2 regions of the Marinomonas rhizomae genome follow, and region 1 is predicted to be linked to the other one. Evidence: riboswitches for the same ligand, from Rfam matches in the RefSeq annotation. Region 1 holds a riboswitch; the other holds the start of a gene.
What was found. A riboswitch is a leader RNA that binds a small molecule or an ion and turns the genes downstream of it on or off. The one in region 1 is predicted to bind FMN.

Region 1 (4,715 bases):
GGTACTTGGTGAGCAATAATCGCTTGCACGCGAGAACGTTCTTCGTCGTTGAGTAAGTCGTTTTTACTAACCACTACCAAGTCTGCCGCGCTTAGCTGATCGTCTAATAATTCCTGCAAGCTAGGATCATGATCCAGACTGTCGTCCGCTTGGCGCTGAGCCTGTACTTTGTCTTCGTCATGAGCAAAACGGCCTGCAGCCACAGCCTCACCATCCACCACGGTAATCACCGCATCGACCGTGCAATGCTCTTTAATGCCCGGCCAATTAAAGGCTTGCACCAAAGGTTTTGGTAACGCCAATCCACTGGTTTCAATCAAGATATGATCAATATCACCACGGCGAGCAACAAGCTGCTGCATGACAGGTAAAAACTCTTCTTCTACCGTGCAGCAAATACAGCCGTTCGCCAATTCGTAAAAGCCATCATCACTGCGTTGGCTCCCCTCTTCCACCCCTTCTGGGCAATCAAGTGGACAAGAGCGCAATAGATCGGAATCTATGTCTAGCTCACCAAATTCATTAACGATCACGGCGATACGTTTGCCTGCCGCTTGCTTTAGCACATTGGATAATAAAGTTGTTTTACCACTGCCCAAAAAGCCAGTCACAATTGTTGTTGGAATTTTATTCAACTGCATGATTCATCCTTCTTACTTTTAGGGATAGTATTTTTAAATTTATGCTTTCTTAGACTTATGTATTTTACGAAAAATGTGCGCCTGTCCTTTATCGTATAAATAGGAATCCGCGAAATCTTCTGTGTCTAATACCTTCCCGACCAATATCAAACTGGTACGAGTAAATTTTTTCTCTCTTACTTTGGCAACAATATCCGCTAAAGTTCCCACAACATAATCTTGATCCGGCCAACTGGTGCGATAACACACAGCAACAGGACAATCTTCACCATAATGAGGAATGAGTTCTTCAACGATTTTATGGATACGAGTAATACCAAGATGAATCGCTAACGTCGCGCCACTTTGCGCCAAGGCTGGCAAACGCTCCCGTTCTGGGAAAGGTGTTTTGCCTTCATAGCGCGTCATAATAACGGTTTGAGAGACGCCCGATAAGGTCAATTCTTTGCGCAATAACGCAGCCGATGCCGCCACAGCACTAACACCAGGAATCACTTCATAATCAATATCTAACGCTTCTAAACGACGAATTTGCTCGCCAATCGCACCATATAAAGCAGGGTCACCAGACTGTAAACGTGCAACGTCTTTGCCTTCTTGAGCCGCTTTTGCGATGACTGCGGTGGTTTCATCTAGATTCATTTCGGCTGTATCATAAATCGCTTCGGCTGTACCACGGACACTATCGATCACCTGTGATGGAATCAAGGAACCGGCATAAAGAACAATCGGGCAGCGCTCCATGGTTTTGACCGCTTTCACTGTCATCAAATCTGGATCACCAGGGCCTGCGCCAATAAAATACACTGTCATTTTTTTCACTTACCTTTTATAAAAAAGCTAAAGCTTTTTAGAATAGCTCTAAAGCTTTTTAGAGTAGCCGCGCGGCGTATAAATCCAATTCTTATCACCATTAACTATGTGTTTGGTGTCGGAGTTCCCAACGCTAACCATGGTGAACATATCCACATCTTTTGCGTCTAATTCACCCAGTGTCGTAAAAGTAATATCTTCTTCAGGGCGTGTTAATTGACGCCCAATCATCACAGGTGTGCTGGCTGGACGATATTGCAATAGGACATCACGAGCGTGGTTAAGTTGCCAATCTCTTTTCTTTGAAACAGGGTTATAAAACGACACGACAAAATCACCCGCGCCACAAGCGTGCAAGCGTTTATCGATGGTTTCCCAAGGGGTTAATAAATCGGAAAGTGAAATAGTACAGAAATCGTGACCCAGCATGGCGCCAACACGACTTGCACCGGCCTGCATGGCTGAAATACCGGGGATAACTTCAATATCGACATCTAGCCATTCCGGATGGTTTTCTTTGCCTTGCAGTTGCATATCCAGCAATTCAAACACTAACGTCGCCATGGCATATATGCCAATATCACCACTGGAAATTAATGCGGTAGTTTTGCCTTGCGCAGCCAAATCAAGCGCCAAGCGCGCACGACCTATTTCTTCACCTAAAGGCAGGTTATGAAAGGTTTTACCGTCACTAAGTTCACCCAATAAATCCAAGTAATAGCCGTAAGCCACCCAATCGCTACAAGCGGCCAATGCCTTGGTGGCATTTGGCGCGACCAAACCTAAATCACCTGGCCCCATACCCATTACAAATAACTTACTCATGCACTCTCTACAATATAATCAAGCGCCATAGGGCGCGAATGATGCCATTGTACACGGATTGCAAATATGACGGGATGAAAACACCACTATTTAAAGTGAGCAATGTTCAGGTAATGGAATTACGATTTAACGCGAACAAGGCGACAATGGCTTTTGTCGGCACCATTGAATTCTAACTCAGCCTCAGCACCATGAATCCAAAAAGACAGGCCTTCGCCCAGATAAAATGCACCAGATGCACTGATTGCATGAGTCAATACATAGCTTTGATCTTGCCAAGTTAATTTGGCTTGCTCGGCATGGAAAAATATATTTAAAGGCGAGTTTTCACAAATATAATCAGCGGAATTGGTTTGGTCTATGTCCTCTATCTCGTTCGCACTATCTGTAGGCGCGACGCCTTCATTCATAGAGCTACAAGCCGTTAACCCCACTAAAAAAGTACCGACCAAGACACCTTGTAGAAGTAGCTTTTTAATTTGCACTAGTATGAGACTCCATTCTAAAACTTTAATGGTCCAATTTTTTCCATTCCTGACCAAAAGGTCATCACAGATAACACCTCAGATATTATCAGTTCATAGTATATCGAGCCAGATAATAAGCTCTACTGAGCGATGTAATTTATTAGTTACTTTTTGTTACCTAAGCACCTTTGAGTAATGTTCAGTAACTGAGTAGTCACAAAATCAACACAATTGAAGGCAATGGACACTTTGACAGCCGTCAATAAAAACGAGTATATTCCACTAGTCGGATTTATCCGACTTCGTTCTCGGGGCGGGGTGTAATTCCCCACCGGCGGTAAAGACTTTACGTAAAGTAAAATTTAAGCCCGCGAGCGCCTTTAAGAAGCCTTTCTTTTAGGGTCAGCAGATCTGGTGTGATTCCAGAGCCGACGGTTATAGTCCGGATGATAGAGAGCGCGTCAGACAAGACCTCTATTGGCATAGTGCATTTTGCTTTGCCGTATTAAAGGTATGCCATTTAAAAATGGCGTATTTGCCTGCCCGTTCGCCCTGATTCACCTTAGATATTTTAGGATTAAAAAATGAATCAGAGCTCAACGAATAACATAGATTTCACTCCAGCTACTAAACGCATTGCTATTCTTCATGCTTCTTGGCACGAAGATATTGTAATGAATTGCGTTGACGGCTTTAAAAACGAACTCATCTCTCGCGGCTATGACGCGTCTTTAATTGACGTCATTCCTGTGCCTGGCGGCTACGAAATCCCATTACAAGCAAAACTGCTGGCGAAAAGTGGACAATATTCCGCTATCGCTGGAACAGCACTGGTTGTAGACGGTGGCATTTATCGCCACGATTTTGTGGCTCAGGCAATTTGCAATGCATTAATGCAAGTTCAATTGGAAACGGAAGTACCTGTTTTAACCGCAGTACTAACGCCTCACAACTTCCATGAGCACGACGAGCATAAAGAATATTTCAGCCGTCATTTTGTTAAAAAAGGCATGGAGCTGGCGAATGCTTGCGATCAAACTATGCGCTTAACAGAAAAAGCGAAGCAAATGCTTTAAGCGTTTGATGTAGAAAGAACTGAAGCTAAAAAAACGGCTCTTATCTCAGGATTCGAGTCGTTTTTTTTGTCTTAGCTATAACCGAAACAACTCTAGCACCTATAAGAACAGGCATGAGCCCTAAGAAAAAGCATGAGAGCGAAGCGATTGATAAAGGTCACTATTTTTATCCTCTTCAATACACAACCCCAACATATCGTCGATAAAAAAGCCTAAAGCTCGTCGCTCTATTCGTTCAATTCCTTGCTGCTGTTGTAGAGACAAATTGGCATATTTTGATGCTGCACCGAAATCCCCAAACAATACATGTCCGTTATCATTGATCAAAGTATTGTGGGCATAAAGATCACCATGGCTGACTTTTTTCTCACAAAAGTGCGCGATCAGTTGATCCACTTGCTGAATAATGCGAACAATTTTATCAATAGAGAATTGTTGATCCTCCACAAACGTATCCCGCGTACAAGACTCAAGACTAGGGGGTTGACCTAAATTCGTATAATGCGCTGGAATCAACTCCATCACGAGCGCCGAGCAATCATCTTCTGTCACCTTGGCAAGCGGTTGAACCAGATTATTGTGGCTTCCAACAGCAAGGCATGCATCAAGCTCATCCTCGGGATAACCATCGCTAGTCACATCACCTTTAAACACTTTTACAGCGACCGAATCTGAGAAATTAAAGCTATTCTCCCACCAAGTAGCGCGAGAAATAACGCCTGATGCGCCCTGCCCTAACACTTGATGTAACTCTAAATCGCGAAAAAATACGGTTTTAAATTCATTGTGCGGATCACGTTGAGCACAAAATGGATTACCAGAGAAGGCCAACCAAGCCAAGCGTGGCAAGGCTAACAACGCATCAGGGAAAGCTATCAACTTATTGGCCGATA
Region 2 (4,715 bases), 1.1 Mb from region 1:
GGGCATTTCTTTTATATGGACACGATCCGAAGCAATCAAAATCACTAACTGATGGCAGTATTCGTCAAATAACAGCCGAGACGTTGGCAAGCTTATCATAAAAATCGTCCAATAAGTTATTATTGGACCAATAATATGCATTAGTATGAACTTGTTGTGATTTAAAAATAGAGAGTTATCCATTTTAATAATGATAACTCTCTATTTCATATTCGCATATATTTAATCCTACAATGAAACACGTAGAGACGTTCAATTTTACTAAATAACTATGTACCACTTAAAAGTTCTCTGTAAATGCCTACATCAAACATCTTTTTCCAGTTTTCCGGTCCAATGATATTTTTAGTTTATTTCGCTCGATAATAAGAAGGAGGGAACGAATGTTGTCTCGCCCAAAGTCGACGAAACTGTCTCGGATCATCAAAACCACAACGCTCAGCCACGTCTTCTATTGGCAAAGACGTACTTTGCAAAAATTGCATCGCTAAAGTCAGACGAAGTTTATGAATATATTCACGTGTTGTCAGGCCAGCACTTTCTTTAAACAAGCGCACGAGATGACGCGGACTGCATTGAGCAATGTCGGCCAAGCTTTCCAGTGACCAATTCCGAGCAGGATCAACCTGAATGGCATCTTGTACCCGATGCACACTTTGGTGAAAATGATTGCGGTTTTCTAACCACGGAGATTGGCTAGGATCATTCGGACCACGACGCGAGAACAGCACCATGTGGCGCGCCACCTGACTCGCACAATTCGCTCCAAACTCCTTTTGTATAAGATACAAAGCCAAATCAATACCAGCCGTCACACCAGCACTGCTATAAAAATCACCATCTACGGTAAACAATCGATTAGCAAGCACTTTAGCGCTAGGCGCTGCCTCTTGGAGTTCGTCTATATGCATATGGTGAGTCGTACAGGCTCGACCCGCTAAAAGCCCAGCTTTTGCAAATAATAAAGTCCCCGCACAAATACTAATATAGCGACCAATATAATTTGCCTGTTGAGCCAGCCAACCTATCGTTGCTTCCATAGCAGGCGTATCTAAATCAATTAGATCACCCGCCAGTCCAGTACTAACAACCCAACTATTCACCGCTATAACATCAGGTAGTGGTTCAACTTGAATATTTAACCCCAAGGTATTTTCGACCTTTACTTCAGGACCAACAAAATGCAATTCAAATTGTCTCTGGTTCAAAGATTCAGCTCCAGCAGCAAAGCGATTTGCATATTGAAAGGCCTCCGCAGGGCCAATCGTATCCAGCAAAACACTATTCGGCATCATAATAAAATAAACTTGAATCTTAGTTATCACCGACACCTTATACCCCTTTGAAGGTTGTTTTGAATTGATCGAAAAGCCGAACACCAAAAGTATTAACCAACAGACCGATCAATACAAAACACACGCCGATCCATTGAAGTGGTAACAGGCTTTCATCCAGAATTATCGCTGCAAAGGTCAAACCCACGATAGGAACACCCAAGGTCAAGGGTGCAACTTGACTCGCAGGATAGCGGCCCATCAAATATCCCCACAAAGAATAACCCAAAATAGTCGCCACCAAGGCAAGATAAACCAGAGCACCAATAGACACCCAACCAATATTCATCAAAGCTGAATACATCAATTCAGGCCCTTCCATATACCAAGAACACACAAAGAAAGGCAATGGCGGCACCCAAGCACTCCAAATAACCATGTTCACATTCACTGCATAGCCTTTCTGACTCATAGTGCGAGCACTAATATTCCCTAGCGCCCAGCTCGCTGCGGCGAACAAGGTTAGAATAAAACCAAACAACGTCATATCGCTGACGCCAGACACCACAGCAATCATCAGCAAACCACTGCCCGCTAAAGCAATCGCCAACACTTGATGCAAACGCACACCTTCTTTCAAAAACACCAACGCAAATACCATGGTAAACAACGCCTGAGACTGTAATACCAAAGAAGCCAAGCCAGCGGGCATACCATTCGCCATCGCCATAAACAAAAAGGCGAACTGCATAAAACCCATTGGTAGTGCATATACACACCACCACTTCAGCGGAATGTTAGGCCGTTTCACCAACAAACACCCGATCGCCGCCACCGCTAGAAATCGCAGTCCACCCAATAGCAAAGGCGGCACTTCGCCAAGGCCAAAAGAAATCACCACAAAGTTTAATCCCCAAGCGAGGATAATCACCAGAGCCAAAATACTGTCTTTGAACGTCATAATGCCTACCACCAATAAATTTGATAGAAGCATTATAAAAAGGCAATTAACGAGAAACGAGGACAGACCCTAGGGTCAAAAAGGACAATGCGTAAAACAAAATGGCCTGAAAGAACACCTTCCAGACCATTTAAGGCAAAACAATTAAAACTACTGAGCCACGGCCGTTAACTCAGCCTTTCTCAGTTCTTTCATGCGCAAGCCGATGTTGCCGAGGATCAGCATCAAGCCACCGATGATTTGGTAACCAGTTAAACCCATATCAAGGAATAGCCAGTTGATGGCGGCGGCGAATACTGGGAAAGACAGCTCTGCCAAGGTGGCAAGTTGCGCAGGGACCGTTTTCAAACCTTGGTAATAGAACCACATACCGATAAAACCACTCAGTAAGGCCATTGCAACGGCAAGGCTGAGGTCGACAGGCTTCATGGCAATCAAGGTATCAGACTGCGCTAATGCCATGGGTAATAACACCAATAAACCGGCAACAAAACGGCCGGACATAATCGCGTTCGCAGGCATATGTTGGTAAGACAAGTATTTTCCACAGACCGTCGCCGCGCCCCAAGCAATAACCGCAATCAAGGTGTATCCATAGCCTTTCATAATACTGCTTACGTCACTGGAATAGTGCCATTGGGCATCGCCTAATTGACGCAAATCCGGCCACATCATTACGAAACTGCCCAGTAAAATAACGGCCGCCCAGCGGACAAATTGCCCTTCAATACGTTCTTTCAACAACCAGTAGGCCAATAAAATCGCCACGATTGGTTGCAGTTTTTGCAGCAAAATAACGACCGTTGGATTCAAGTAATGAAAGGCTTCTGTAAACGCCAAGGTGCCCATGGCAGAGCCTATGCCGCCAATAAAAAACAAACACGAAAAGCCACTTATCGACATATGGCGATAAACATGGCGATAGCGCCACAGCATAGGTGCGACAAACAACACCAAGGTAAGGTGTTCGATTAGAACTATTTGCAGTGTGGAATAACCCGCTCCCAATAAAGGGTAACGAATCAAGGTATCAAGTGCCCACGTAAAACACGCGATCATGATAAAGAATGTGCCTGCCATCTTTGGTTTCTCCAAATATCAAGATGTACAGGGGTGATGAGGAATATACCAAGGTCTGCACACAAAAATGCACAGCTCAGAAACACCTGAAAAGCATCAGGCGCAACAAAGACTTGGTCGACTTCTATCATCCGGACTGTAACCGTCGGCTCTGGAGTCTCACCAGATCTGCTGACCTTTGTTCATAATAAACAAAGCGCTCGCGGGCTGTTGATAGATTCTTCAATCTTGTCAAATCACCGCCGGTGGGGAATTTCGCCCCGCCCCGAAGTTCGATTAAGTAAAATTAATACATTAACTTTAAACCCATCTTCTTACTTAGGCAATAAGTACGGTCATCACCATAATGAAATTCTCCATTTTATATTCAACAAACTCCTGACCATATACTCAGTATTGCTATACACTCTTTACTCAAAAATAAATATTCATTGAATAGGAAAACGTCAATGCAAACCTCCTCCAGAAGCGGCATATTTTACGCATTAACGGCTTTTACGCTTTGGGCCATTGCACCAATTTATTTTAAGGAAATGTCGTTTGTTCCCGCGCAGGAAATTCTAGCCCACCGTATCATTTGGTCTTGTGTGATTGTTCTCTTCTTAATCGTGCTGCTGCGTTATACCGATGCTTTAAAAACGGTTTTACGCTCTCGTAAAGCGCTCACAGCGATGCTTGCCTCTACTCTTTTAATTGGTGTCAATTGGGGAACCTTTATTTGGGCGGTACAAAACAACCAAATGCTAAGCGCCAGTTTAGGTTATTACATCAACCCGCTTATCAGTATTTTGCTGGGCGTAATTTTCTTTAAAGAAAAGCTCGATAGAGTACGTAAAGCGGCGGTCGTGTTGTGCTTTTGCGCGGTGGCTTTTGAAGTCATTCAATTTGGCTCCTTGCCTTGGATCGCTCTGGCCCTTGCTTTGACATTTGGCTTTTATGGCTTGGTACGTAAAAAAATTGCCGTCGATAGTTTCACTGGGATGGCCATTGAAACAGCTATTATGCTGCCCTTCGCACTCTTGTATTTAGCACTCAGTCCATCGCCTACTGCCAATATTTTTAACAATAGCGCCCAAGTAAACTGGCTTCTGTTTGCAGCAGGTCCAGTCACTATGGTGCCATTAATGTGTTTTGCCGCGGCGGCAAATCGCGTGAGCATGGTAACGCTTGGCTTCTTCCAGTATATCGGCCCAACTGGCATGTTTTTCCTAGCGGTTTTTTTGTACGACGAACCGCTTAGCCCAGAGAAACTTACCACCTTTGTTCTTATCTGGTCAGCGCTTGCTATGTTGATTTTCGACTCTGTTCGCCGTCTACGTAAAACCAAAGTCGCGAGACCAATTACCTCAAAAGAGACACTCTAAGCCTTTCAATAGAGATGACTCATGATGAGTTATCTC

Region 2: linked by a shared signal. The riboswitch ahead of KDW99_RS00820 (DMT family transporter) and the one ahead of KDW99_RS05985 (6,7-dimethyl-8-ribityllumazine synthase) in region 1 are both predicted to bind FMN.

The regions. Positions count from the first base shown of each region.
Region 1 covers NZ_CP073343.1:1,282,144-1,286,858, reverse strand. Annotated here, with positions in the region: gene cobW (cobalamin biosynthesis protein CobW) at 1-641, opposite strand, end outside; gene cobM (precorrin-4 C(11)-methyltransferase) at 681-1,454, opposite strand; gene cobJ (precorrin-3B C(17)-methyltransferase) at 1,503-2,279, opposite strand; gene KDW99_RS05990 (MliC family protein) at 2,399-2,764, opposite strand; FMN riboswitch at 3,047-3,208, shown strand; gene KDW99_RS05985 (6,7-dimethyl-8-ribityllumazine synthase) at 3,331-3,822, shown strand; gene KDW99_RS05980 (leucine-rich repeat-containing protein kinase family protein) at 3,943-4,715, opposite strand, start outside.
Region 2 covers NZ_CP073343.1:191,647-196,361, reverse strand. Annotated here, with positions in the region: gene KDW99_RS00835 (N-acyl homoserine lactonase family protein) at 1-101, shown strand, start outside; gene KDW99_RS00830 (GlxA family transcriptional regulator) at 351-1,331, opposite strand; gene KDW99_RS00825 (EamA family transporter) at 1,333-2,235, opposite strand; gene KDW99_RS00820 (DMT family transporter) at 2,386-3,315, opposite strand; FMN riboswitch at 3,431-3,593, opposite strand; gene rarD (EamA family transporter RarD) at 3,765-4,679, shown strand.